Regions from separate parts of the Natranaerobius trueperi genome, predicted to be linked through region 3. Evidence: a T-box and tRNA genes for the amino acid it is inferred to sense, from the RefSeq annotation. Region 3 holds a T-box; the other regions hold tRNA genes.
What was found. A T-box is a leader RNA that pairs with one kind of tRNA and senses whether it is charged. The one in region 3 lies ahead of leuS (leucine--tRNA ligase), so its partner is inferred to be a tRNA-Leu.

Region 1 (8,464 bases), on a different contig from region 3:
TTAAATACCTATAAACAACTTAAAGATATAGATATAAACGAAATTTTTAATAGAGCTACTTTTGAAAATATAAATAGAGCTCTTCACAAAGATCAACCTACTTCTAAAGATTTTTTATTACTTCTTTCCCCTACTGCTGAGAAATATCTTGAAGATATGGCCAAAAGAGCACATTATCTAACTAAAAATTTTTTTGGTAAAACTATGATGCTTTATACACCACTCTATGTAAGTGACTATTGTGCTAATAAGTGTTTATACTGTGGCTTTAAAGCAGATAATAACTTTGATAGAAAAACTCTAACTTATAAAGAACTAGAACAAGAAGCTAAAGCAATTAGTGAGATGGGGATAAGGCATATTCTAATTCTTTCAGGAGAATCAAGAAAACATGTTCCTTTAAATTATTTACAAAATTGTGTAAGGTTATTAAAAGAATATTTTTCCTCGATTTCTATTGAAATCTATCCGTTAGAAACTGAAGAATATGAAGAGCTAATTAAATGTGGAGTTGATGGTCTTACTATTTATCAAGAAGTATATAACCGCGACATATATGATACTGTTCACTTACAAGGTCCAAAAACTGATTATGAATTTCGATTAAATGCACCAGAAAGAGGATTACAAGCAGGTATGAGAAGAGTTAATATTGGTGCATTACAGGGACTCGGACCTTGGAGAAAAGAGACTTTCATTACAGGAATGCATGCTAAATATCTACTTGATAATTTTCCTGAAGCAGAGGTTAGTATCTCTTTTCCACGACTTCGCCCATTTGCAGGACAAAATAATAGTTTGCAATACGATGAAGTTTCAGATAAAAATCTTGTTCAGATGATTGTAGCTAGTAGAATTTTTTTAAAAAGTGCTGGAATAAACATCTCTACTAGGGAATCTTCAGAGCTTAGAGAAAATTTACTTCCTTTAGGAGTTACCCGTATGTCAGCAGGAGTCAGCACTGAAGTTGGTGGATATTCTGGGGTTGATGAAGGGAAAAGTCAATTTGAAATTTCTGATGATCGCCCTGTACAAAAGATTAAACAAGTTCTTTTAGCCCATGGTTATCAACCAGTCTTAAAGGATTGGGAGATTTTTTAAATAAAAAGGAGGCAATATTAGTTTGAATAACTCTAGTAATATTTTAAATACAGATATTTATGCTATTACCGCTGAAGAGTTTTCTAAAGGTAGAGACAATATTCAGGTTGTTACAGAAATGCTTGAATCCGGTGTGGAAATTATACAATATAGAGAAAAGAATAAAACGGCTAAAGAAAAACTAGAACAATGTAAAAAAATAAGAGAACTAACTTATAATGCTGGATGTAAATTTATTGTAAACGATGATATCGATATAGCTATTTTAGTTGATGCTTGTGGAGTTCATGTAGGACAAAATGATCTTCCTATAAAAGAGGTACGAAAATTAGTTGGAAATGAGAAGATAATCGGAAAATCAACTCATGCCCCAAAACAAGCCCATAAAGCAGTAGAGGATGGTGCTGATTATATAGGTACAGGACCTGTTTTTCAAACAGACACAAAAGAAAAACCCCCAGTTGGAACTGAATATGTAGAATATGTTGCAAAAAATCTCGATATTCCCTTTGTTGCAATTGGTGGTATAAAAAAACACAATCTAAATGAAGTGAAAAATAAAGGTGCTACATGTTTTGCTATGGTAACAGAAATTGTTGGAGCTGTAGACATCTCACAACAAATCAAAGAACTCAGAAGTATTATCACTAGTTAAATTCCAAACAAGTGGTTAAACTTAACATTTTAAGGTTATAATATCACCTGAGGTGATAAATTTGCGATTAAATAAACTCCTTTTATTGTTTCTAACAACACTACTATTAATGACAACATCTGCTTGTATGGAAGAAGAAGAAGAAGATAACGATGAAGCTGAAGATGAAGTTGAAGAGTTAGAAGAATTAGTCGAAGAAATTGAACTTACTACCTTAGATATTTTAATACAAGCAGATTTACTACCTCTAGCAGATGCACCACCAGTATTAGCACAAGAGAATGATGAAGAGGAAGAAGATGAAAATGATGAGGAAGAAGATGAAAATGATGATGAAGAAGGTGAGGATGACGAAGTGGAAGAAAATGGTGATGATGAGATGGAAGAAGAACTTCAAGAAGACATTACTTTTGAAAAGACTATTTTAAATGAGATATTAAACAAAGAACTTGAAGACCATGAAGAAGATGATGAAGAACTGCTCATTGAAAGTTCAGAAGAGATTTGGGATGATATAAAAGACTCTGTTACTGAATTATATGAGAGCTGGAATGAATTAGAGAGTATGCTTGATGAAAAAGGAGTGCCTTCTGAAGTAATTGATCCTTTCGAGCAAGAACTAGATACACTAACTGTTTCTAGTTCAGATCATGACCATTGGAAGACTTTAATATCAGCAAATAATTTAACCCTTCATTTATATAACTTTAAAAGTTTTTTTTCTGACGAAGTGACAGCACAAGTATTTGAAATAAAATATCATGTAAGAAACACAGTATTAATGACTGCTGAAGAAAATACAGAAGAAGCTCAGAATAGTATTGATAAAATTAATGAGCTCTCAAAAGAAATAGAGATCGAATTTTCAGAAGATGAAAATGAAAAACTATACGAAAGATTCATGACATCACTCGATGATCTAGAAGAAGAACAAAATCTCGACCTTATAAAATTAAAAGCATCATCGACAATGGAAAATACTGTAGAATTAATCAGTTCTATCGAAGAATAAAAGCGCCTCTTGGCGCTTTTTCCTTTTTAGTTTTTCAAACAGATTTTGTTCCTACCCTTGATTTTATCGTCAAAACTGGTATAATGAAATCAAAATGTTAATTAAAATTCCTACATGCCGAAGTGGCGGAACTGGCAGACGCGCGTGACTCAAAATCACGTAGGCCTGGCCTGTGTGGGTTCGAATCCCACCTTCGGCACCATTTTATCCTGCTGCTAAGCTCCTCTAATCTTTTTATAATACAATTCTCATCCTTAATAAAACCTATTAAATTATTTAAATTTATTTTTATAGCTATCTTAATTTTGACATATATTTTTTTCATATGATCGGTTATATCTTCTACCCATAATTATTGGTCACTTTTATTGAAAAATAAATCCCCACTTTCTTTTCATTTTCCAAATACCATACATATATAGAATGAGAATGTTGTTTTTTTAAGTCTTTATTATTACCCTTCGTATAACTTTATTAATTGTGTACGAATTTTCTGTTAATTTTATCCCTCTAGCACTTTTCTAAACTTCTTTTGATAAGTTACAGCTTAATTTTACTTGCATGAACACATCCAACAACCCATAAGTCCCAACTTTTAAAAATTTCCATGATTTACAAGGTTACCCATCGAACAGGTCATATCCGTTCGCTTGAATATGTTCCAAGTCTTCCCCACGGCTTCCTTTAGGTCATAACAGGTCTAAATTGTCACCAGTGAGTATTTCTTCATCTCGTTGTTTAGACGACAGAATCTCTTTCAAATTTTCATCTGAACAAACTTGACTGTTAACAAATATACCCCGGATAGGTGAAAATAACACCATAACCGAGGCTTTTAATAGCTTTAAATAGGTTGTATTAATTCTTTAGGATAATTATTTATTGAATCAATTCCATTCTTCGTCACTACTACAATATCTTCTAGCCTAACTCCAAACTTGCCTGGTAAGTAAATCCCTGGTTCGATGCTAAATGTCATTCCTGGTTTGAGTAATCTTTTATTTCCTTCAACAATCATGGGTGCTTCATGAGTTTCCATTCCAATTCCATGTCCCGTCCTATGTATAAAATTTTCTCCATAACCTGCTTCTTCAATTACTTTTCTAGCCACAATATCTATTTTTTCTGCTTCTATTCCTGGGCGTACAATTTTTTTGGCTTCCTCATTTGCCTGTTTTACAATTGTATATACTTTCTTAACTTCCTCATCAGGCTCACCAAAAACTACTGTTCTTGTCATATCTGAAGCATAACCATGGTACACACCACCAAAATCAATAACTATGGGAATTCCTTCTTTTATTGTTGTATCTCCACATTTATGGTGTGGAGTAGCACCATTAGAACCACAAGCTACTATAGGTGCAAAACTTACTCCTTCCATGCCACAATTTCGAAGCTTAAATTCTAAAGACAGTGCAAGATCCCTTTCGGTTTTTGCAATCCAATTTTGTTGTGATAATACTTCGCCTAAAACTTTATCAGTCAGTTCACCTGCATCTTTCAATGCTTTGATTTCTTCATGGTCTTTACATATCCTGAGCTCTTTTAGGATATTATCTGCTAACTCAAACTCACTTTGAATAAAAATCCTTTGTATAGGGAGAAGGAAGCTAGCATTCAAACTATTATCAACTAAAATTTTATTGCTGCTCAATTCTCTGTCATTTAAAACTGACAAGATGATCTGGTAAGGATCTTCTCCATCTTTATAAAATAATTTTTCCGAAACAGGCATTATCTCAGTTTGTGGTTTAGCTAATTCTGGTGCTATCAGAAAAGGTTCACCATCCTTTGGAATAAAAAAACCAAAGAACCTTTCATCTTGATGGCCGTTATATCCTGTTAAATAACGTAAATTAGGAGATGGAGGAATGATTGCTAACGATATATTGTTTTGCCTTATTACTTCTTTTAAAGAGTTAATACGTTCTTTATAATTATTCATCATCAATCATCTCCTTATTTGTTACCTTATTCGTTGTCATTAAGGTAACTACAATTAATACTAAAATTGCTATTGGTACTGATATAACAGCACTGTGGAAGTCTAAAATATTGGAAAACTCAAAAAATAGTGTAACAATTACACCAGAAATCATTGATGATATACCACCCTGTTTTGTTACTCTATCTCCCCACAAGTAAACACCTAGTATTGCTGGAGTTATACCAGCTGCATACACTGTGTAAGCATACATCTGAGCTTCCAAAATTGTTGGGAAAAATTGAATAAGCACGTAAGATAATACACCTAGTACTGGTATCAAAATACGTGTAAAGACTAGTTTTTGTTTGCTTGTAGATTTTGGATTAATGTAATTTCCATATATGTCCATTGTGATGTTGGTGGCAGCAGACAATAAGTAAGAACTTCCTGTTGTTATTATAAATGCTGTAACTGCAGCCAGTAGAAGACCTCCTATAAAGTCTGGTAAAACAGTTGTTATAGCTATAAAAGCCATACCTGGCCTAATATCCGGAAAAGTAGCACTAGAAGCAAAGCCGATAATTGATACTGCTGGATAAACAAAGCCGACCCCTATAAACATTCCAATAATACCCATCCTAGACTCTTTATTACCTTTAGATGAAGCTATTCGCTGGTACATGTTTTGGTCGCCTAGAAGTAAGAATAAAGAAGGAACAATATAACCCAATAGCTGTATTAGGTTTAGCTCACCTAAGAGTGTTAACTTTGAGGCTGGTACTTGGCTTGTTAATTCGCTCCATCCTCCTGCAAATGCAATTGAATAAGGGATACCAATAATCAAACCGATTAAAATAATAAATGCACTTAAAGCATCTGTTGGTGCAACTGACATGAGACCTCCAAGTGTTGCAAGTATTATTACTATTACAGCAGCAATGATAGTCCCTGTCTCAATTGGAAGCCCAGTTGCCGCATTAAGAACCATACCTAATCCAGTAAACTGATATGAAACAATTCCTACAAACGCAAGAATAATAATTACACTAGCTAATATTTTCGCTACCGTACCATATTTTTCTTCCAATGCTCCTGAAAGAGTATATTTACTTGCACTTCTAATTTTATTAGCCATAGCAAATAATACTAAAATACCTAGCGTAGCACCTAAACCGTTTAAAATAGCAGGACCAAGACCAAATTGATAAGCAATAGACGTGCTTCCACCTGTAACGGTTCCACTTCCAACCCATGTTGCTATAAGTGTACCCATCAAAATTACAGATCCTAAAGTTCTACCAGCAAGCATAAAATCATCTGTGTTTGAAACCTTTTTAGAAAAAACATATCCAATACCAACGATTATAACAATATACCCTATAACATACCACAATAACGCAGGGTTGTGGGTCAGTTCCATAAATATCCCTCCATAAACTATAATTTATTTTAGCTTTTAGCTCCTTACAAAACACAAAAGTCTGCCATAAGAAGGTTTTACAGCCTCTTCCAACAAGAATCTCTCTACTTTATATCGAGATATTCACTAATGATATTTCTTGAGAGGTGAATCCTGTGAAAGATCAAATTTCTTTGATTACTCTGATGAGTTTCAAAAGTTAGATTCTTATTCGATACTCAAGTTATGATTACGTAAAAAAACGTCATGATATTGAAAAATACAATATCTTCAAAGCTGATACCAGCTTTGATAGTACTGAAAACTATCGCTTCTTGATAAAAGAATGTTCTTTAAAGGCAGTAATTAATAAAAATCGTAGAAACTCCAAAAATTTAGCTGAAAATTTCAATGAAAATGGTATTCTGTTTACCCCAAAAATATTAACTCTACTTTCAAATAGTGATGGTTATTGTAATTCTTGTAAAAGAATCAAATGGGTTTACCCTTTGAATAGAAAGCAGGGTACTAAACGTTTCAGTAGATGTTGCATTCCATGTACTGATTCTAAGTATGGACGTGTAATTTACACTTATCCTAAAAACAACTATCGCGTTCATACTCCTATTTTCAAAGGGTTCTAAACTATTGAAAAAGGTACAAGAAAAGAGTAGTGTCTGATTTAATAGTGTTTCTTCTGAATTTGCTTTATCTGCTATTTATCAAAATTTTGTTACTTTATTTGGATTGCTGGTTAAATTAATACCTAAAGGAGTGATTCATCTTTTACCTTGACATTAAAATTCAAAGTGGTTTTTAAAAATCCCTTGAAATAAATTCGGAATTTTCTTTTTTAGCTAATAGTTTTGCAAGCGCCTATTATAATTCGTTTAGATCTCTGCACAACTCAAAAAAACCGTCATAAAAGAATTTTTCAGGGCGTTTCAATAGGAGCCCTCCACTTTATGGCGAAATATTCATTAGGAATATTTCTTGGAGGTTCTCGTATGAAATAGAGTGATCTTTCAAAGATTACTCTGATGAGTTTCAAAAATCAGGTTATCATTCGAAACTCAAGAAACTTTCTGGTTAGGTAGATTTTGCTGAAATTAATCCCTCAGCGTGTAAAAGTTCATTACTACAAACAAACGTTATGCAACATATTCTAGCCTAAAGCTAAACTTTCTAAACTATTACAAGGAGGACTCCTTTGTATCTAGCAAATCTTTCACTTTAGCACCTAACGGAACATCCAAACAATTTGTTTGCTTTTTTTTCAACAAAAGTAAGATCTTTTGTTGTTACAGATAGCTTATCTAACTTGTCCTTTTCTTATTGATTACTTAAGCCTTCCCCCGTTTGTAAGAACCTTAGCTTTTTGTTGGCTAAACACAAATATTAGTATAATATCATCTTTAAAGCAGACTATCTCCTAAAATTTAGTTGTTGATATTTTTAGCAGTTTATCTAGTAACGTATTAAATTTATCTTTGACTGTCAGTTTATAACTATTTTTTCTGTAAATTGATTATGGAGACAGACTTGAAAGGGCTTTAAATTTTATACAGAGTGAGATTTGTGATTTACGTAAGACTGACGGAATTTTCTTAACATTCTCTGTGAGAAATGTGTTGTCTTTCACTAGGTGCTCTAGCACCTACAAAACCAGTAGCAGTTGATGGCGCTGTATTCGTGTTATTGTATCATTTGCTGTATCGAAAGGAGTCTTTATAAAAAAAGGTCACATTAGCCAATCTCCGAATTACGCAGATAAAGCAAAATATTATTATTCGTGTACTTCGTGAACTTTTCTTTAACTCACTATTTCGTTAAATTATATCATAATTTGGATGTAATTTCAAAGAACGTTGACATCTAAAGAGATATTAATTTTAGATGAATTTTTTGTAGAATTTTGGTCCGTAGTTTTTCTTATTTTCATATATTCTTTGAACCTAGATTTAAGTTACTAGTACCCTATTTTCAGTTCATTTCTAATAGTGTTTGATGATTTTTCCAATTAGATATAAAGAAATGTAAAATACAAGATTTGGTAGAGCCGGTAACAATGGTGAGCAAATCTTGTATTTGTTGGGATGAACGTCTAATCAAGCTGTTATGTCGTTCGTTAGTGCCTATTTTTCCATCAGAGTAAGAATGTGCAAAGTAAAAGGGAAGGCCACTCTGATTTTTCTTCAAAAAAAAAGAAAGAAATGATCTAAATTACGAGGAGCTAGAAAAACAACAGGAATTACATGGGAAAGGACAGGTTTATTAGAATTGAGTATTTGTTGAAAACAGTACTGTAGCTCATAACTTTTATGAAGCGCATAAAATTTTGAATAAAGCTGAAAAATATATATAAGA
Region 2 (8,464 bases), on a different contig from region 3:
GATTTTCTGGAGTTAAAGAGTATATGGATGGAACTATTAAAAACGCAAAAGAAAATGGATATGTTACTACCCTTTATAATAGGCGAAGAGAATTACCAGATATAACTCATAGAAACTTTAATATTAGATCAGCAGCAGAAAGAACTGCTATTAACACACCAATTCAAGGTACAGCAGCTGATATAATTAAAGCTGCAATGGTACAGGTCGAAAAACATTTAAAAGATGAAGACCTTACTCAAAAGGCAAGTTTAGTGCTACAAGTTCATGATGAATTAATTTTCGAAGTTGATAGAAATTATCTAGAAATGATCTCAATTAAAGTACGAGATATTATGGAAACTGTTTTACAACTTGATGTTCCATTAACTGTTGATTTAAAGAAAGGGCCGAGCTGGTTTGAACTTTCGTCCTATGAACCAGGAGAGTGATACTAAATGCCTGAGTTACCAGAAGTTGAGACAGTAAGAAAAAACTTAACGAATGAACTTTTAGACGATAAAATAGAAAATATAGAAATTTATTTTTCAAAAATGTTACAAAACACGACCCCCAAAGCGTTTGTCGATCTTGTTAGTAACCGTGTAATAGAACACATTGGCCGTATAGGAAAATACTTAATCATTTATTTAGGTTCTTTACAGGAAGATACTAAAAAGGTATTAATAATTCATTTACGGATGACAGGTAGACTTTTAGTGATAAATGACAATACAAAAGTGGATAAACATTTACGGTGTCGTTTTTTCTTAAAATCCGGGCGGTATTTAGACTTCTGTGATCAACGCAAATTTGCTACTATGGCTTTAGTAAATAAAGGAGAAGAATTTAAATGGAAAGGTATTGCTTTACTAGGACCTGAACCGATATCAGATGATTTTGAGTTAACAACCTTTTATAAAGGGCTTAAAAAATCCAAAAAAAGTATCAAAGCGATATTACTTGATCAAAAGCTTGTTTGTGGCTTAGGTAATATTTATTCAGATGAAGCTTTATTTCGTGCAGGTATCCATCCTCAAAAAGCAGGTGAAGAAATATCCCAACAAGAAGCAAAGCAACTTTTTTCTTCCATAAAAAAAGTAATATCAGAAGGTATAAAGGAACGGGGTACAACTTTTAGTGATTATCGTGATTCGTATGGTAATAAAGGTGGATTTCAGGAACTATTACAGGTATATGGAAGAGCTCGAGAGTTATGTTTTATTTGTAAAAACCCTTTAGAGAAGATAAGAGTAGCTAATCGCGGGACTACTATTTGTCCTAAATGTCAAAAATAAAGATTGATCTCCCGTTAGATAAGCGGGAGATTTTTTATTGTTTGCCCTGCAAGAGCGGCAGCTAGGCGGTGAAAGTCCGCTACAGGCTTGGTGGTAGGAACTGTTAGCAGATGGCAAGGGCGTCCACCGCGAGATGGAGTCTGAAGGAAGCCTAATGAAAACTCTCGGTCTGACGAACAGAAACCACATAAAAGGCATATGTGGGGTGGATGAGTGTGCACTACAACACAAAGTCCAATACCACCCGAACCCTACGGTGTAAATGTGGCAGATATATGAGAGGAAAGTTACCGTTCTTAACAGGGGAGGTCTTACGGGGGTCGCTGACAAGAGGGTTAACCAACAACCCACAGCGACAAACCGTGCAGTGATGCACGGTTGAATCGTAAGAAGTCAGCAGAGGTCATAGTACCGGAGACGGGAAGGACCGAACAATGGTAGTCTTTTAAACCAGAGAGAAGGTGAGATAGTGCAAAGAGAGCAGAAAACTGTGAAAACAGGCTACCCTTGCGAGGGTATGGTGGAACCAGAGAGTACCAAGGGAGCGGAGTACTAGCTCACTGGAACCTAATGAGAAAGACGGTGCAGAAAGCTTACTTGATAAATTAATGCATATAGGGAATTTAAATGAAGCCTACAAAAGAGTAAAGCAAAACAGAGGAGCGGCAGGCGTTGACGGGATGACAGTCGATGAGCTAATGCCATACTTAAAATAAGGACGCATTTCAAAAGAGCCTGAGAAGTGGAAGCTTGGGAATGGGCAAACACCCGGAAAGGGGTACTGGCGAATAGCCAATAGCTGGATATTATAAGTCATTAACAAACGAATACCTCGCATCAATTGGATATGATGACATATCCAATTGATACGAGGTACTGCACTCAAATCATTGAACCGCCAAGTACCGAACGGTACGCTTGAGTGGTGTGAGAGGTCGGTAGATAAATTAATTATCTACCTCCTACTCGATTATGAATAGCACCAAGGGAAGTATGCATAGGACGTGCACTATAATATTAACCACCCCATATAGTAAATTACTAACCATGATATTAGAAAATGGGAGGGAATAATATGATAGAAATGCTTCCCTTGCTTGCTCTTGCATTAGCAGTAAGTTTAGATGGATTTGCAGCAGGGTTTGCTTATGGTGTAAAAAATATTAGAATTCCAATGGGTTCTTTGATATTATTAAGTGTGACATCTGGTATATCAATTTGGTTTTCTATGTTTTTTGGTAGGTTAGTAGGTAACTTATTTACACCTAATGTTGCAGAAAACTTAGGTGGTGTGATATTAATATGTCTAGGTATTTGGTTGATATATCAAAATATATCCATTATAACTAAGAGTAACAAAATGGAATTTAATAAGAGCAATAAAACTGTTTTTGGTGATGTATTAGATGATCCTATAAAAGCTGACTTTGATAAATCAGGGTCTATTTCACTAAAAGAAGCAATAATACTAGGTGTTGCTTTAGCAATGGATGCCTTTAGTGCAGGCTTTGCAGCTTCTTTAATGGGCTTTCATTCATTATTAACACCTATCTTTGTTGGTCTTTGTAAATTTTTACTTGTACCTTTAGGTACTAAAGCGGGATTAAATATTAAGTCAGTTACAAATCATCCTAAAATAGTTTTCCTTCCGGGTGCAATATTACTACTACTAGGATTGATAAACTTAATTTAAGGAGATGAAATAAAAAATGATCATAGGTCTGACAGGAGGAATTGCTTCTGGGAAATCAACTGTATTAAAAATGTTAGCTGATCTAGGGTCTATAACAATAGATGCAGATCAGATTTCTCGAGAAGCTACCAAAAAAGGATCACAAGCATTAAATGAAATCAAGGAAGTTTTTGGCAAAGAATATATTGATAAAAATGGTAAACTTAAACGTGAAGCTTTAGGAGACGAAATATTTAATGATAAACTAGCTAAAGAAAGACTAGAACAAATACTTCATCCAAAAATTGATATACAAATGAAATACTTAATTGATAAATACCAAAAGGAATATCCATCTAAATTAATAGTGGTAGATATACCACTATTATATGAGGTTGGTAAAGAGGAACAATTCAATGAAGTTTGGGTTGTTTGGGTTGATTTTAAAACTCAATTAGAGCGCTTAATGAAAAGAAATGATTTATCCTATAAGGAAGCAAAAAACCGTGTTAGAGCTCAGATGCCTCTTGATGAAAAAAGAAAGAAGGCTGATCGTGTAATAGATAATAGTGGATCAATTAATCATACAAACCGACAAGTAAAAGAATTATTTAATAAAGTTTCTTCAAAAGAATAGTAAAAATAATTTAATCATATAGTAATATTTAATAATATGTATTAGAATAGATATAACACAATGTTTTAGGACTGAGGTGTCACAATGAAATCTAGTAAATACTTATTTATCATATTGAGTTTGATGCTTGTAATAACTGTAATTATTAATTTGGTTATTCCAAAGTTATGGGAAATGTTTTATCCTCTTCACTATGAACAAGAAATTTACCACGTATCAGAAAAGCATGATATTGATCCTTATTTATTATTTTCTATTATTAAAGTCGAAAGTAAGTTTGATTCAAAAGCAGTATCTAACAGTGGAGCATTAGGCCTTATGCAAATAATGCCTTCAACAGGTGCATGGGCTGCTAATGAGATCTCTATAGAGTCTTTTGAATATGATGATTTATTAGAGCACAAAACAAATTTAGAAATTGGGGCTTGGTACTTTGATTATCTGAAAAATGAATTTAATGATGATTTAGTAAAAACTTTAGCAGCTTATAATGCAGGGCAAGGAAAGGTGAGAGAATGGATAGAAACAAATGTTTGGGATGGAACAACTGAAGATATTGAAAGTATACCGTATGGAGAAACAAGATCTTATATTGAACGAGTGTTATTAAATTATAAGAGATATGAGGATATATATAGTGAATCTTGACAAAACCGATATATCGGTTGTATAATTAATTTTGTTGTAAGTTAATTAAGCGGAAGTGGTGGAATAGGCATACACGCAGTCTTGAGGGGGCTGTGCCCAATGGGCTTGCGGGTTCGAATCCCGCCTTCCGCACCAATATTCAAAGTAACTAAAAGTGCTGAATCCGAGTAGGAGACAGCACTTTTTATATTTAGCAAAATATTTGAGATAGCTATATAAAAGTTTTAAATAATGCCGGCTAAAAGCCGGCATTATTTAATGATCAAAAGTATTGATGGTTGTAGATATGTTCTACTGACAGCTTATCAATGGTCTACTTCTCTTAACATTTTTTATGACAAGAATTGTTGCAAGTTTTATTCTTTTCGATACACAGTTCATATAGATTTGAGAACTCTTCTGAAAGCTCTTTAAAAACCTCTTGTTTTACAGAATAGTGAGTGAAATATCCTCGTTTTTCACCCCAAATAAGACCTGCTTCTCGTAAAACTTTCAAGTGTTGACTAATAGCAGCTTCAGTTATATTTAAGCGATTTGATAGTGCACCTACACAAAAGTCATTTCTTAATAATAATTCTATTATTTTGAAACGTGTAGGGTCAGATAAGGCTTTAAGAATTTTAAGTTTATTTAACATGAAAACTCACCACTCATTTTAATTAATCTTAAGTGAATTATATTATACTACCTAACATTTATCAATTTAAAATCCATTAAATTAGACTGTTGACAAAAACAATTAAGCGAATTAATATCTGATTAAGCGATGACTTAAATAGATGGAGGTAAATAAAAGTGAAATATAACAAACAACCTTTAATTGAAGTGAACAATTTAACTAAAAAGTTTGGTGATTTTAAAGCTGCAGATAATATTTGTTTTTACATAGAATCAGGTGAAACTTTTGGATTTTTAGGTCCAAATGGTGCAGGAAAAAGTTCTACAATAAATATGTTGACAGGACTTTCCCGGATAACTTCAGGTGAGTACTTTGTGTTAGGGAATGATTTTGAGAAAAACCATAAAGAATTGAAGAAAATAATTGGTGTAGTACCAGATGAAAGTAATATGTATGATGAATTAACTGGTTTTGAAAACTTATTTTTCACAGGCTCATTATATGGTATTGATAAAAGAACCAGAGCTGATAGGGCAAAACAGCTTCTTAAAAAATTTAATTTGTCTGAAGTCAAAAATAAATTATTTAGATATTATTCTAAAGGAATGAAAAGAAAACTTACTATAGCAGCAGCTTTAATGCACCAACCAAAAATATTATTTTTAGATGAACCTACAACAGGCATAGATATCCAGAGTGCGAGGGATATTCGATCATTAATTAAACAGTTAAATTATGATGGGAAAACAGTTTTTTTAACTACACATTATATTGAAGAAGCTGAACGTCTTTGTGAAAGAATTGCTTTTATAGTAAATGGTCAGATCGTAAAAATTGACAAGACAAATAAACTACTAATAGACGAAAATAAAGGAAAAACAATAGAGTTTGTTGTTGATAAGGTCACTCCAGGTATAGAAAAGCAAATAAAAGAACAATTCAATGTTAAATTAGTTAATATTAAATCTAAATCTTATGTTGTTATCGAGTCAGAAGACTTTACTACTATTTTCCCTTATATAGAATTTTTTAATAAACTAAAAATTAATGTATTAGAAGCGAAAGTACTAAAATTGTCATTAGAAGATGTCTTTGTTAGGATGACAGGGATTGAATCTAACTTTTTAAAAACTGAGAAGGGGGAGAGCACCCATGATTAGTAAAGCTGAATTAATAGCTTTTGTTAATATATTAACAAAAGATGTCAAGAGTTATTACTTGAAACCTCCAAATATCAGTTGGGGCCTGATATTTCCTTTTGCCTGGATGTTGATGTTTTTAATAAGATCAGAAGGACATTTAGAAATAATTGATGTTTTTCCAGGGGTAATTGCAATTTCCATCTTATTTGGCACAACTTCTATGTTAGCAGTTACTATTACCTTTGAAAAACGTTGTAGATCATTCGAACGGCTATTACTAGCACCTATTGATTTGAATTTATTAATGTTATCTAAAACTATGGGAGCTATTATTTTTGGAATGATAAATGCTGTACTTCCTATAATAATAATTACCTATTTCATTGAGGTTACTTTTATAAACTTTTTAATAATAATGGGAAGTGTCTTTTTAACAGCTGTTAGTTGTACTTTTCTCGGACTATTTATAGCTGTTTCTGTTCGTGAAGTTTTCCAAGCACAAACATATTCTAATTTTTTTAGATTTCCAATGATGTTTTTATGTGGCTTATTCGTACCAGTTTTTGAGTTACCTTTAATATTAAGACCGGTTTCATATATTTTACCACTAACATATGGTGTTGATATTTTAAGAGAAGCAATTAATCAAACAGGAAATTTACCTTTATATATAAACTTTGTTATTTTACTTGTGTTTTGTATAGGTTTATTTCTCTATAGTATAAAAACAGTAAGATATAAATGGATTGATTAATTGCTAAATTGCAATATTAAATTGAACATGTTTCCAACTGTAATATATGTCACTTAATTAGAGCGCTACAGTGTTCTGGAGATAAATAACCAAATATCCGTCTGGGCAAAGTGTTGCACCAGGCTTGAACTTTAGCTATCGAATCTAATGAGTAATCCAATAGGCTCTTGCCCTTGGGAATGAATCGTCTAATAAGTCCATTATGACGTTCATTAGTGCCTCTTTCTCCAGAAGAGTAAGGATGGGCGAAATAAACCTTGATTTCGTTATTTGCTTCTAATGTAGCTAGTTCAGCAAACTCTAAGCCATTGTCAGCTGTAAAACTTTTAAATACCTTTGAAAAGTTATCACCCATTTCAATAGCTATGTTTGTTAGACACTCTTGCACAGCTTCTGTTGTTTTTGCTGGAATCTTACGTATGATTTCTTTACGAGTTACTCTTTCAGTAATGGTAAGTAAAACTGGTTCATTTTTTGTTTTCTTACCAATCAAAGTATCAATTTCCCAGTGACCAAAGACTTGGCGGTTATCTACCTCTTTAGGGCGTTCACTAATACTAGTACCTAAATTCTTTTTCGGCCTACATCAGGGTAATAGATCTCACAACTTTATTCTGCTTGATCTGAGTAACAGTGCCTCTTTTCAATTCATTTCGAATGGTGTTAGGTGATCTGTTCAAGAATTTTGCTATATAGTTGGGATTGTACCCTTGTCTATTTACTAGCTCAATTTGTCCCCGCTCAAAGTCATTTAATTGTTTATTATTGCGGGATGTTGGTGTATTATTAAGGTAATCCATAGTGTGCACCCTTCCTGTAATTGGTTATTTTGTGGTGATTTAATTATATTACAGTTGGGTCCACTATGGAGTTTTTATTTAGTTCAATTTGATTTTACAATTAAGCGGATTGATTAATTATTATTTATTTTATTAAAGAAAGGAGGGAAGTGTTATGTGTGACAAAGAAAGTACTTGCAAATATCCGAACAATTTAAAAGATAAACCTGAAAAATGTAGTCCAAAACAAGTTAAAAGTGTCATGGTGATGATAAAGAACATTCATGTGAATTTAATGATTAATAAATAAAGCCCATCTTTTCGTTTGTATTATTGAAAAGATGGGCTTTATTTATTAAAACATAATTTTAAATATAGTTTCATCAGTTTTTTCCATACCTTCACGAGAAAGTTGTCCTAGGTTTTGTACCGTTTTTTCAGTTTTTCCAACAATAATTCCATTCCCGCAAGAGATATGTAACCCATTAACTGACAGGAGAGCAGTTTGATATGATAAGTCAGCTGCTGTCATTAGTTTTATAGCACAACTTGGTTTCGCTCCATCACAGACCACACCTGAATTATTAGCTATAATATTATCTATAACAGCAACTATTTGATCTGTTGATCCTTTTAATAAATAAGCTATTCCAGCTGATGCACCTATTGAAGCTGCTACAGCCCCTCCGCATATTGCTGATAAATTTCCTATGTGGTGTTTAATGTAATTAGTTAAAATAATAGCGATAGCACGCGCTTTCAACAATTGATCATGTGTACAATCTAATTCACTTGCTGTTATAGCAAGAGGTATAGTTGTCATTATACCTTGGTTGCCACTCCCAGAACAGCTCATTACTGGTAAGTTAACACCAGACATTCTAGCATCGCAGGCGGCAGCTGTCCAAGCTTTTATTTTGTTACTTAGATCACTAG
Region 3 (8,464 bases):
CATCTTGTAAAAGTGCCGCTAAGTTTAAAAATTCTGTTAATGCATCTTCGTTCTTACCGCCTGCCATTTCAATGCCTTGATAAACTCTACTACCCTCAGGTAATGTAAAAACACCTGGAGTAGATACAGCACCTGAAATATATACTACAACTTTTTGAGTATTTTTTTCATCTTCGGTTTCATTTTTGTCATTAGATATTGTCTCTTCTAAAATTTGATTTTTACTTTCACCTTCTAAATCCGAAATAACTAATTCATTAGCTGAATCATTTAACCAGAAATTATAGATAAACCAACTCAAAACAAAAACTATTATTATAGCGAATATCGTATACTGCTTTCGATTAAGTTTTGTCACTAAATTTTTCCTCCTGTTTCAATAGTAACTATTAATTCTCTTTTACACATAAAAATCCCTCTTTTTCATACAGATAAAGAAGAATTTTATATTATTCTTTAAATATTTAGATTATCTTCCTGTGTGTTAAATAGTTATTAAAAATAATAAGGAGCCTATAAAAAGCCCCTTATTATTTCTATTTACAAACAATATTTACTAATTTTTTAGGTACTACAATGAACTTTTTAATTTCACCATCTGAAATATACTCTTGGACTCTCTCTCGATCTAATACGATTTGTCTAACAGTCTCTTCATCTCCATCTGAAGGAACAGTAACATGATCTCTTACTTTTCCGTTAACTTGTACTGCTAATTCAACCTCATCTGAAACTAGAGCTTTCGGATCGTATGATGGCCAACTTAAACTATGAACACTTTCTTTATGTCCGAGTTCTTCCCATAACTCTTCACAAATATGAGGTGTAAAAGGAGCTAATAAATTAACCAAAGTTTCAAGACCTTTTCTTAGTAATGTAGCATTGTACTGACCATTTTGATATTTACTTGTCGTATTTACAAACTCCATAATTGCACTTATAGCTGTATTAAAATTAAATCTTTGAGATACATCTTCTGTTACTTTTTTAATAGTTTGATTTATTGCAATGTTATATTCTTTATCTTCTTTCGTAAATTGATTTTCGTTATTCTTTTTAGAAGAAAGATCTTGATGTTCATCAATTAATCGATACACTCTTTGTAAAAATCGATAACAACCTTCTACACCTTCATCATTCCAGTCTAAATCTTTTTCAGGAGGAGCAGCAAATAATATAAATAATCGTCCGGTATCTGCTCCATAGGTTTTAAGTATTTCATCAGGTGATACTACATTACCTTTAGACTTACTCATTTTTGCACCATCTTTATTAACCATCCCTTGTGCTAATAATCTAGAAAAAGGTTCATTTACACTAGTATATCCTAAATCATACATTACCTTAGTAAAAAATCGAGCATATAATAAGTGTAGTACAGCATGCTCTATTCCACCGATGTATTGATCTACAGGCATCCAATAGTCTACATCATCTTTATAAAAAGGTAAGTTTTCTGAATCCGGACTTGTATAACGCAAGAAATACCAAGAAGAACATACAAAAGTATCCATCGTATCCGTTTCTCTTCTAGCTGTACCTTGACAATTAGGGCAGGTAGTTTCAACAAAGTCATTACGATTCTCTAAAACATTTTTACTGCCCTCTGTTAGATCTACATCTTCTGGTAAATTTACAGGAAGATTCTTTTCAGGTACTGGTACTGAACCACATTTATTACAATATATCATTGGTATAGGTGCGCCCCAATATCTTTGTCTCGAAACTAACCAATCTCTTAGTCTATAAGTTGTCACTTTTTTGGCTTTACCTAATTTTTCTAAATAATTAGTAATTTCTTCAATTGCTTCATTAGACGTCATTCCATTAAAACCAGGTGAATTTATAATTATTCCATGATCCGTAAAAGCTTTGTGTAGCTCAGTATTATTATCTTCTTCTTTTGGTTTAACAACTTGTTCAATTGGAAGGTCATATTTTTTTGCAAATTCATAGTCACGCTCGTCATGAGCCGGAACTGCCATCACTGCACCTGTTCCATATTCCATTAAAACATAATTACCTACTAAAATTGGTATCTCTCTACCATTTGCTGGATTAATCGCATATTTACCTGTAAAAACACCTTCTTTTTCTAATTTATCAGACTCTCTTGATTCCTTATTCATGTTCTGTACTTTATTAACAAACTCTTCTACTTCTTTTTGTTTTTCGGTTCCATCAACTAGTGTTTTAGTTATAGGGTGTTCTGGTGAAAGAACCATGTAAGTGGCCCCAAATATAGTGTCAGGTCTTGTAGTAAATACCTTTATAACTTCATCATGATCTTTTACTTGAAAATCTATTTCAGATCCATAACTACGACCGATCCAATTTTTTTGCATTGTTTTGACTCTGTCTGGCCAACCCTCTAATTGATCCAAATCATCTGTTAATCGATCCGCATAATCAGTTATTTTGAAAAACCATTGTGACAGCTTCTTCTCTTCAACTTCATTACCACAACGCCAACACTCACCATTTTCTACCTGTTCATTTGCAAGTACTGTTTCACAATCTGGACACCAGTTTACTGGTGCTTTTTTCTTATATGCTAAATTATTATTGTATAACTGTAAAAACATCCATTGCGTCCATTTATAATATTCAGGTGAGCATGTGGTAACTTCACGGTTCCAATCATAACTAGTTCCTAGTGAATTAAGTTGTTTTTTCATATGATCTATGTTTGAATATGTCCAATCAGCTGGTACTGTTTGATTTTCTATAGCAGCATTTTCTGCAGGCAAGCCAAATGCATCCCATCCCATTGGATGAAGAACATTATACCCTCTCATTCTTTGAAATCTTGCCAACACATCTCCAATAGAATATACTCTCATATGACCCATATGAAGCTTACCAGAGGGATAAGGAAACATCTCAAGTACATAGTACTTTTCTTTATTTGGGTCATTTTCAACAGTATATGAAGTTTCTTCTTCCCATCTCTTTTGCCATTTGGCCTCAATTTCTTGCGGTTTGTATCCACTCATTGAACTTACCTCCTTCAAAGTTAAATAAAACATAAATAACTTCTCATCCCTTAAAGGGACGAGAAGTTATTTCCCGTGGTACCACCCTATTTGGCCTTTGTAAAGCCCACTCGCACAGCCATAACGGGACTACCGGACCGACTACTAATAAGTTCATCGACCAGCTCAGGAGCGAGTTCACCAAAGTAAAATACCGGTTCACAGCATCCACCGGCTCTCTGTAATATTACTATTGATTACTAGCCTCCATCATTGCCTTAACACATGTTTTTTTGAAATTATATAAAATTTATTTCCTTATGTCAAATATCTAACTCGTTAATTGTGATTTCATTTGCTTCAGCCCATAATCTTTCTAAATTGTAGAAACTTCTTGTTTCTTCTAAGAATATATGTACAACAACAGAATCAAAATCAATTAGGGCCCAGTTACCTTCAGTTATTCCTTCTTTATGTAATGCGGAGATATTTTTTTCTTGCTTCATAGTATCAATTAAATTTTCAGCTAAAGACTGAACATGAGTTGTACTATTACCTGTAACTAGTACAAAGTAATCTGAAACAAGAGTAATCTCATTCACCTCTTGTATTAAAATATCTTTGCCTTTGTCATTATCTAAAGTACTTACTATATTTTTCACCAATTCAAATGATTCTTTTACCAAATGGATCCCTCCTATTAATTATCTTCAAAGTTTTCTCCTATAATAACTGTTACCATAGCTTCAAAATCATCTTTTAACTCAACAAGTAAGTCAGCTTGGTTAATTTCTAATGCAACTTCTTTCGCTGCTTTTCTTGGCTCTTTGCGAGCAATTACTTTTGAAGATTGATAATCAAAATTATCTGCATTACCAATTGAAACAACGTCAAAACCTACTTCTTCTAACATATCACTAGCATCTTCTGCCACACCTGACACACCACTACCATTTAAAACTTCAATAGTTATATTATCTTTTGATACCTCTTTAGTTGCTTTTTTAGAAAAATATTGCTCTACAATAATCTCTAATTCATCAAAATCAGGTAAAAAATGTTTCTGATCATTGACTACCTCTTGTTCCCCAGGTAATTTAAAAGCTACCAAATTTTCATTTGCATTAACTACAGTTGTATCAATCCACTCTATCATCTGATCCCATGTAAAATTAGTCTCAATTTGCTTTTCTATATATTTACGCACTCTAGGTGTATTAAAAAATCCTTTTCTCTCATTAGTATTATTATAAAAATTTTCTATACTCGTTAAATGATCAGTAAAGATTTTTTGTATATCACCTTCTTTTAAATCTTTCTCTAGAACTTGTGTTTTAAACTTGTCATGATTTACATCACTTATAAAATTTAATTCATTTTTAATTCCACTATAGACTCCACTTTCTATTTTTATAAAGTTATGTATTGACACTCCAAGATAGTCTTTAACTGTATCTATCAATAAATCTATATGCCCTTTACTATAGCTTTCCATCAAAATTTCAAAGTCATTCCCAGGTGTGTCTAAATACGTTTCACCAGGAATAAAAATGGTATTTAATTCTTCAGAGTCTTCTTTTTGATTTAAAATCGTTATATATTTTAAAATGTTATGTGAATCATCAACTACAGCAACTAAGGTATTAGTATATTGATCATTTACATCCTGTGATAAATTAGTTACCCAATCTGCTTCAGTTTCGAGATTTCTACCGGATATTATATATCTAACTGCAGCTCCCAATACAAAAAAAGTTATTATTAAAATTATCAGTGCAAAAATTCGTTCTTTCTTCAGTTTAGCTTTTTTTCTGGTACGCTTATCTTTTCTATACCTTTTGGTATAACTCATAGGACCCCTCCTCTTACACCTTATTTAAATAGTGATTTCTTGTCTTAACAGTTAAGGGATGAATAACCTTTCCTGTTCTCATTAAGTATTCTAGGGTCCAGTCCAAGGATTTTAACAATGCTTCATAAGGTTCATTAAATACTAGTTTTCTTAGATCATCTACTCTAGGATAAGATCGATTTGGTTCCACTAAATCAGCTAAAAAAATGATTATTTCTAATTGGCTCATGTTTGGTCTACCTGTTGTATGATATCGAACTGAATTCAGAATTTTTTCATCCCTAATTTTATTATCATATTCTAATAGATAAGCTCCAATAGGACCATGTAACAATTCAGGATAAATTTCTTCAGACTCATCATAAATTAAATTTTGCTCTTTTGCAATTGAAAGTAATCTTTTATTAGAGATTTCTTTTCCCCTATCATGGACAAGGGCAGCTAACGCTACTCTATCTTTTTCAATAGAGAAAAACTCAGAAATTTTGAATGCTGTTTCGACTACATTCAAAGAATGCTCAAATCTTTTATAAGACAGTGTTTTTTGCAACTCTTTTTCATAATAATCATAAAGGATTTGATAATTCATTAAAGAGCCACCTCTGTTAGTTTTTTTAAAATAAACCTTCTTTTAAAATATAAGCTTCTACACTCTCCGGTACCATAAATTTGATACTCTCATTATTTTTACATCTCTTTCTAATATCTGTAGAAGAGATTTCAATCAACGGCACGTCCATATAATGAATTTTATTCTTTAATTTAGGTAAAGTACCAAAAACTTCTTTTTCAAGCTTTTCAAAAGAAAAGTTAGGCCTAGTCGCACAAATAAATTGACATAAATCTGGTAGTAAACGATAATCCTTCCAAGTAAGAATATCCAATAAAGTATCTATACCAGTAATGAAAAACAGATCTGTCTTATCACTATACAAATCTCTGAAGTATCTTAAAGTTTCAATAGTATATGAAGGTGTATCTCTATCTACTTCAAAACTACTCACATAAAACTTTGGATGCTTACTAGTAGCTAAGTTAGTAAGCATATAACGATGAAAGCTTGATGTAATATTTTCTGAAGTTTTATGTGGAGGTATCCCAGCTGGGATGAAAATAATTTCATCCAATGAAAACTTATTTAAAGCTTCTTCTGCTATTATTAGATGACCAGTATGAATAGGATCAAAAGTACCGCCAATTAAGCCTACTCTATTATTTTCTCTTCTCCTAGTTCCCATTGCCCTCCCCACTCCTTATCACTTATATTAGTAACCTATTACTCTTGATAGATAAATTCAAAATCACCTATCTTAACAGTATCTCCTTCTTTAATCCCATATTTTCTTAAAGTTTTCTCTAACTCTAGTTGATCTGCCTTTTCTTGAAAGTATTCCTGACCTTCTTTTGTAAATACATCAACTCTTTGTACAATGTCTTCAAGTTCATAATTCTTTACGATAAATAAATCGTTTTGTTTTTCGATACGAATAGTTTTTATACTTTCTTTAGTAGTCCCATCCTTGTCAAGAGTATATAATACTTCATCTGCTTCCTGTTCTGTGATTAAATTTTCTTCTTCTTTTTCATATTCACTTTCTTCTGGTTCAATATCTGGCAGTTCCTCTATTTTGTCAGCTACAAAATATAATAAATTTTCTAACCCTTCACCTGTAACAGCAGATATCGGAAAAATTTTAATATCACTGAAATTAGAGTCTGATTTTAATTGTTCTTTTAATCCTTCTAGATTATTGTGTGCAACTTCTCCTAAATCTACTTTGTTAGCTGCAATTATTTGTGGTTTATTAGCAACTGTTTGATTATATCCAACTAATTCTTCATTAATAGCATAAAAATCTTCAATAGGGTCTCTACCTTCGACACCTGATATATCTAGGACATGAACTAAAATTTTAGTTCTTTCAATATGTTTTAAGAATCTATCCCCAAGGCCTTTTCCTTTATGGGCACCTTCAATAAGCCCTGGAATATCTGCCACTATAAATCTCTTTCCCTCATCTAAATCTACTACACCTAAATTAGGATTAATTGTTGTAAAGTGATAATCAGCTACTTTAGGCTCTGCTTTACTAACTCGACTTAAAAGAGTCGATTTACCCACATTTGGAAACCCTATCAAGCCAACTTCAGCTATAACTTTTAATTCTAGTATCAACCACTGCTCTTCTCCTAGCTTACCCTCTTCACTAAATTTAGGAGCCTTATTATTGGCTGTTGCAAACCTTGCATTACCTCTTCCGCCTCTTCCACCTTTTGCAACAGTATATTGATCACCATCAAAAACTAAATCACAAATATTTTTTTCAGTTTGTGCATCTTTTACAACTGTTCCTGGTGGTACTCTCACTATACGATCTTTCCCAGATCGACCATGTTTTTTACTTCCCTCACCATGAGCGCCACGTTCTGCCTTTATATGTACATTATATTTAAAATCTACTAGTGATTTTAATCCTGGGTCGACTTCGAAAATAACATTCCCACCATCGCCCCCATCTCCACCACTAGGACCACCGTCCGGTACATACTTTTCTCTTCTAAATGCTACAATTCCGTTGCCTCCGTCTCCACCTTTAACATATATTTTCGCTTTATCTACAAACATAAAATCACCTGCTTTTTATTTTGGTATAAGAAAATGCACAGCTATCTGTTCTTCCCAAGTAAAGTATTCAAACTTAACCCCTATTTTATGAGCTTCTACTTTAACTTCATTTAAGTATTTATCTATATTAACTCCCCAAGGTTCCTCTGAATCATATACTGTCAAAACCATTGTATATTCCTTAGTATTTTCATCTAGTTCCCAGTCAATCATACTAGATGGATGGACAATTTTTTCCAAAGAAATCAACTGACAAACTCTATCTAACAGAGGTACAATTTTGGGCCCGTAAGAATTATTAAAGTCCTCCCAAGAAGCAGAATTTGTTAGTTGATAATGGGATTCTGTATCAGACTGACATGCCAACTGCTTTAAGAAATATTGAACTAAATCATATTGAGAAAGTTTTAAGATAGACCCATAATTATTGTTCAAAATTTTTACTTTTTCTAAATGTTTAAGTAATCGTGTGTCCTTAGATATTTGTGCTATTCCATACAAGACTTGATAGTGATTAACAAAGTCATGTCTTAGTTTTCGAAGGTATTGTACTAATTCAGTAACTGTATCATCTCTAATGCGGGTCTTGTTTTTAAATATTTCCTGAGAAATAAACTTGATAAACCAAAACCAAAATACTACTAACAATAGTGTCATAAGTAAGATATATTCAGAAATAAGTGCAAATAAAGGTATAAAAAAAGTTAATAAAACACCAACTACTAGTATTCTGATAAAGTTCTTATCACCAATTTCCCCTTCTTTTAGTTTCCCCATCATCTTCCTCCTATATCAATTTTCAGTTCTGTTAAGTTGTATGATATTTGAATCAGTCTCCATCCCGAAGTTAAGATGTTTATAGACAGAAAACAAAACCTCCGGGAGAAAGGAGACTAATCCATGGCTAAAATTGTATGTCCTAGATGTTACTCAAACGACCCTTTACGGTTATAGGTTCGACAAATATGGTAATAAAAAGATTTCAGTGTAAAAATTGTAGTCGTCAGTGGG

Region 1: it has a tRNA-Leu gene. The T-box ahead of leuS (leucine--tRNA ligase) is inferred to sense a tRNA for this amino acid. The anticodon was not compared.
Region 2: it has a tRNA-Leu gene. The T-box ahead of leuS (leucine--tRNA ligase) is inferred to sense a tRNA for this amino acid. The anticodon was not compared.

The regions. Positions count from the first base shown of each region.
Region 1 is NZ_NIQC01000039.1:6,026-14,489, forward strand. It holds gene thiH (2-iminoacetate synthase ThiH) at 1-1,101, shown strand, start outside; gene thiE (thiamine phosphate synthase) at 1,124-1,756, shown strand; gene CDO51_RS11980 (hypothetical protein) at 1,818-2,768, shown strand; tRNA gene CDO51_RS11985 (tRNA-Leu) at 2,885-2,970, shown strand; gene CDO51_RS11990 (M24 family metallopeptidase) at 3,613-4,716, opposite strand; gene CDO51_RS11995 (sodium:solute symporter family protein) at 4,709-6,118, opposite strand.
Region 2 is NZ_NIQC01000021.1:13,872-22,335, reverse strand. It holds gene polA (DNA polymerase I) at 1-431, shown strand, start outside; gene mutM (bifunctional DNA-formamidopyrimidine glycosylase/DNA-(apurinic or apyrimidinic site) lyase) at 438-1,277, shown strand; gene ytaF (sporulation membrane protein YtaF) at 2,353-2,970, shown strand; gene coaE (dephospho-CoA kinase) at 2,987-3,586, shown strand; gene CDO51_RS09240 (lytic transglycosylase domain-containing protein) at 3,671-4,234, shown strand; tRNA gene CDO51_RS09235 (tRNA-Leu) at 4,284-4,369, shown strand; gene CDO51_RS09230 (ArsR/SmtB family transcription factor) at 4,557-4,871, opposite strand; gene CDO51_RS09225 (ABC transporter ATP-binding protein) at 5,030-6,013, shown strand; gene CDO51_RS09220 (ABC transporter permease) at 6,006-6,749, shown strand; partial or broken gene CDO51_RS09215 (IS30 family transposase) at 6,799-7,549, opposite strand; gene CDO51_RS15050 (hypothetical protein) at 7,704-7,838, shown strand; gene CDO51_RS09210 (L-cysteine desulfidase family protein) at 7,884-8,464, opposite strand, start outside.
Region 3 is NZ_NIQC01000010.1:42,746-51,209, reverse strand. It holds gene CDO51_RS05995 (helix-hairpin-helix domain-containing protein) at 1-358, opposite strand, end outside; gene leuS (leucine--tRNA ligase) at 537-2,996, opposite strand; T-box leader at 3,048-3,258, opposite strand; gene rsfS (ribosome silencing factor) at 3,299-3,661, opposite strand; gene CDO51_RS05980 (LCP family protein) at 3,676-4,827, opposite strand; gene yqeK (bis(5'-nucleosyl)-tetraphosphatase (symmetrical) YqeK) at 4,841-5,416, opposite strand; gene nadD (nicotinate-nucleotide adenylyltransferase) at 5,442-6,065, opposite strand; gene obgE (GTPase ObgE) at 6,104-7,453, opposite strand; gene CDO51_RS05960 (Spo0B domain-containing protein) at 7,469-8,230, opposite strand; partial or broken gene CDO51_RS15670 (IS6 family transposase) at 8,354-8,464, shown strand, end outside.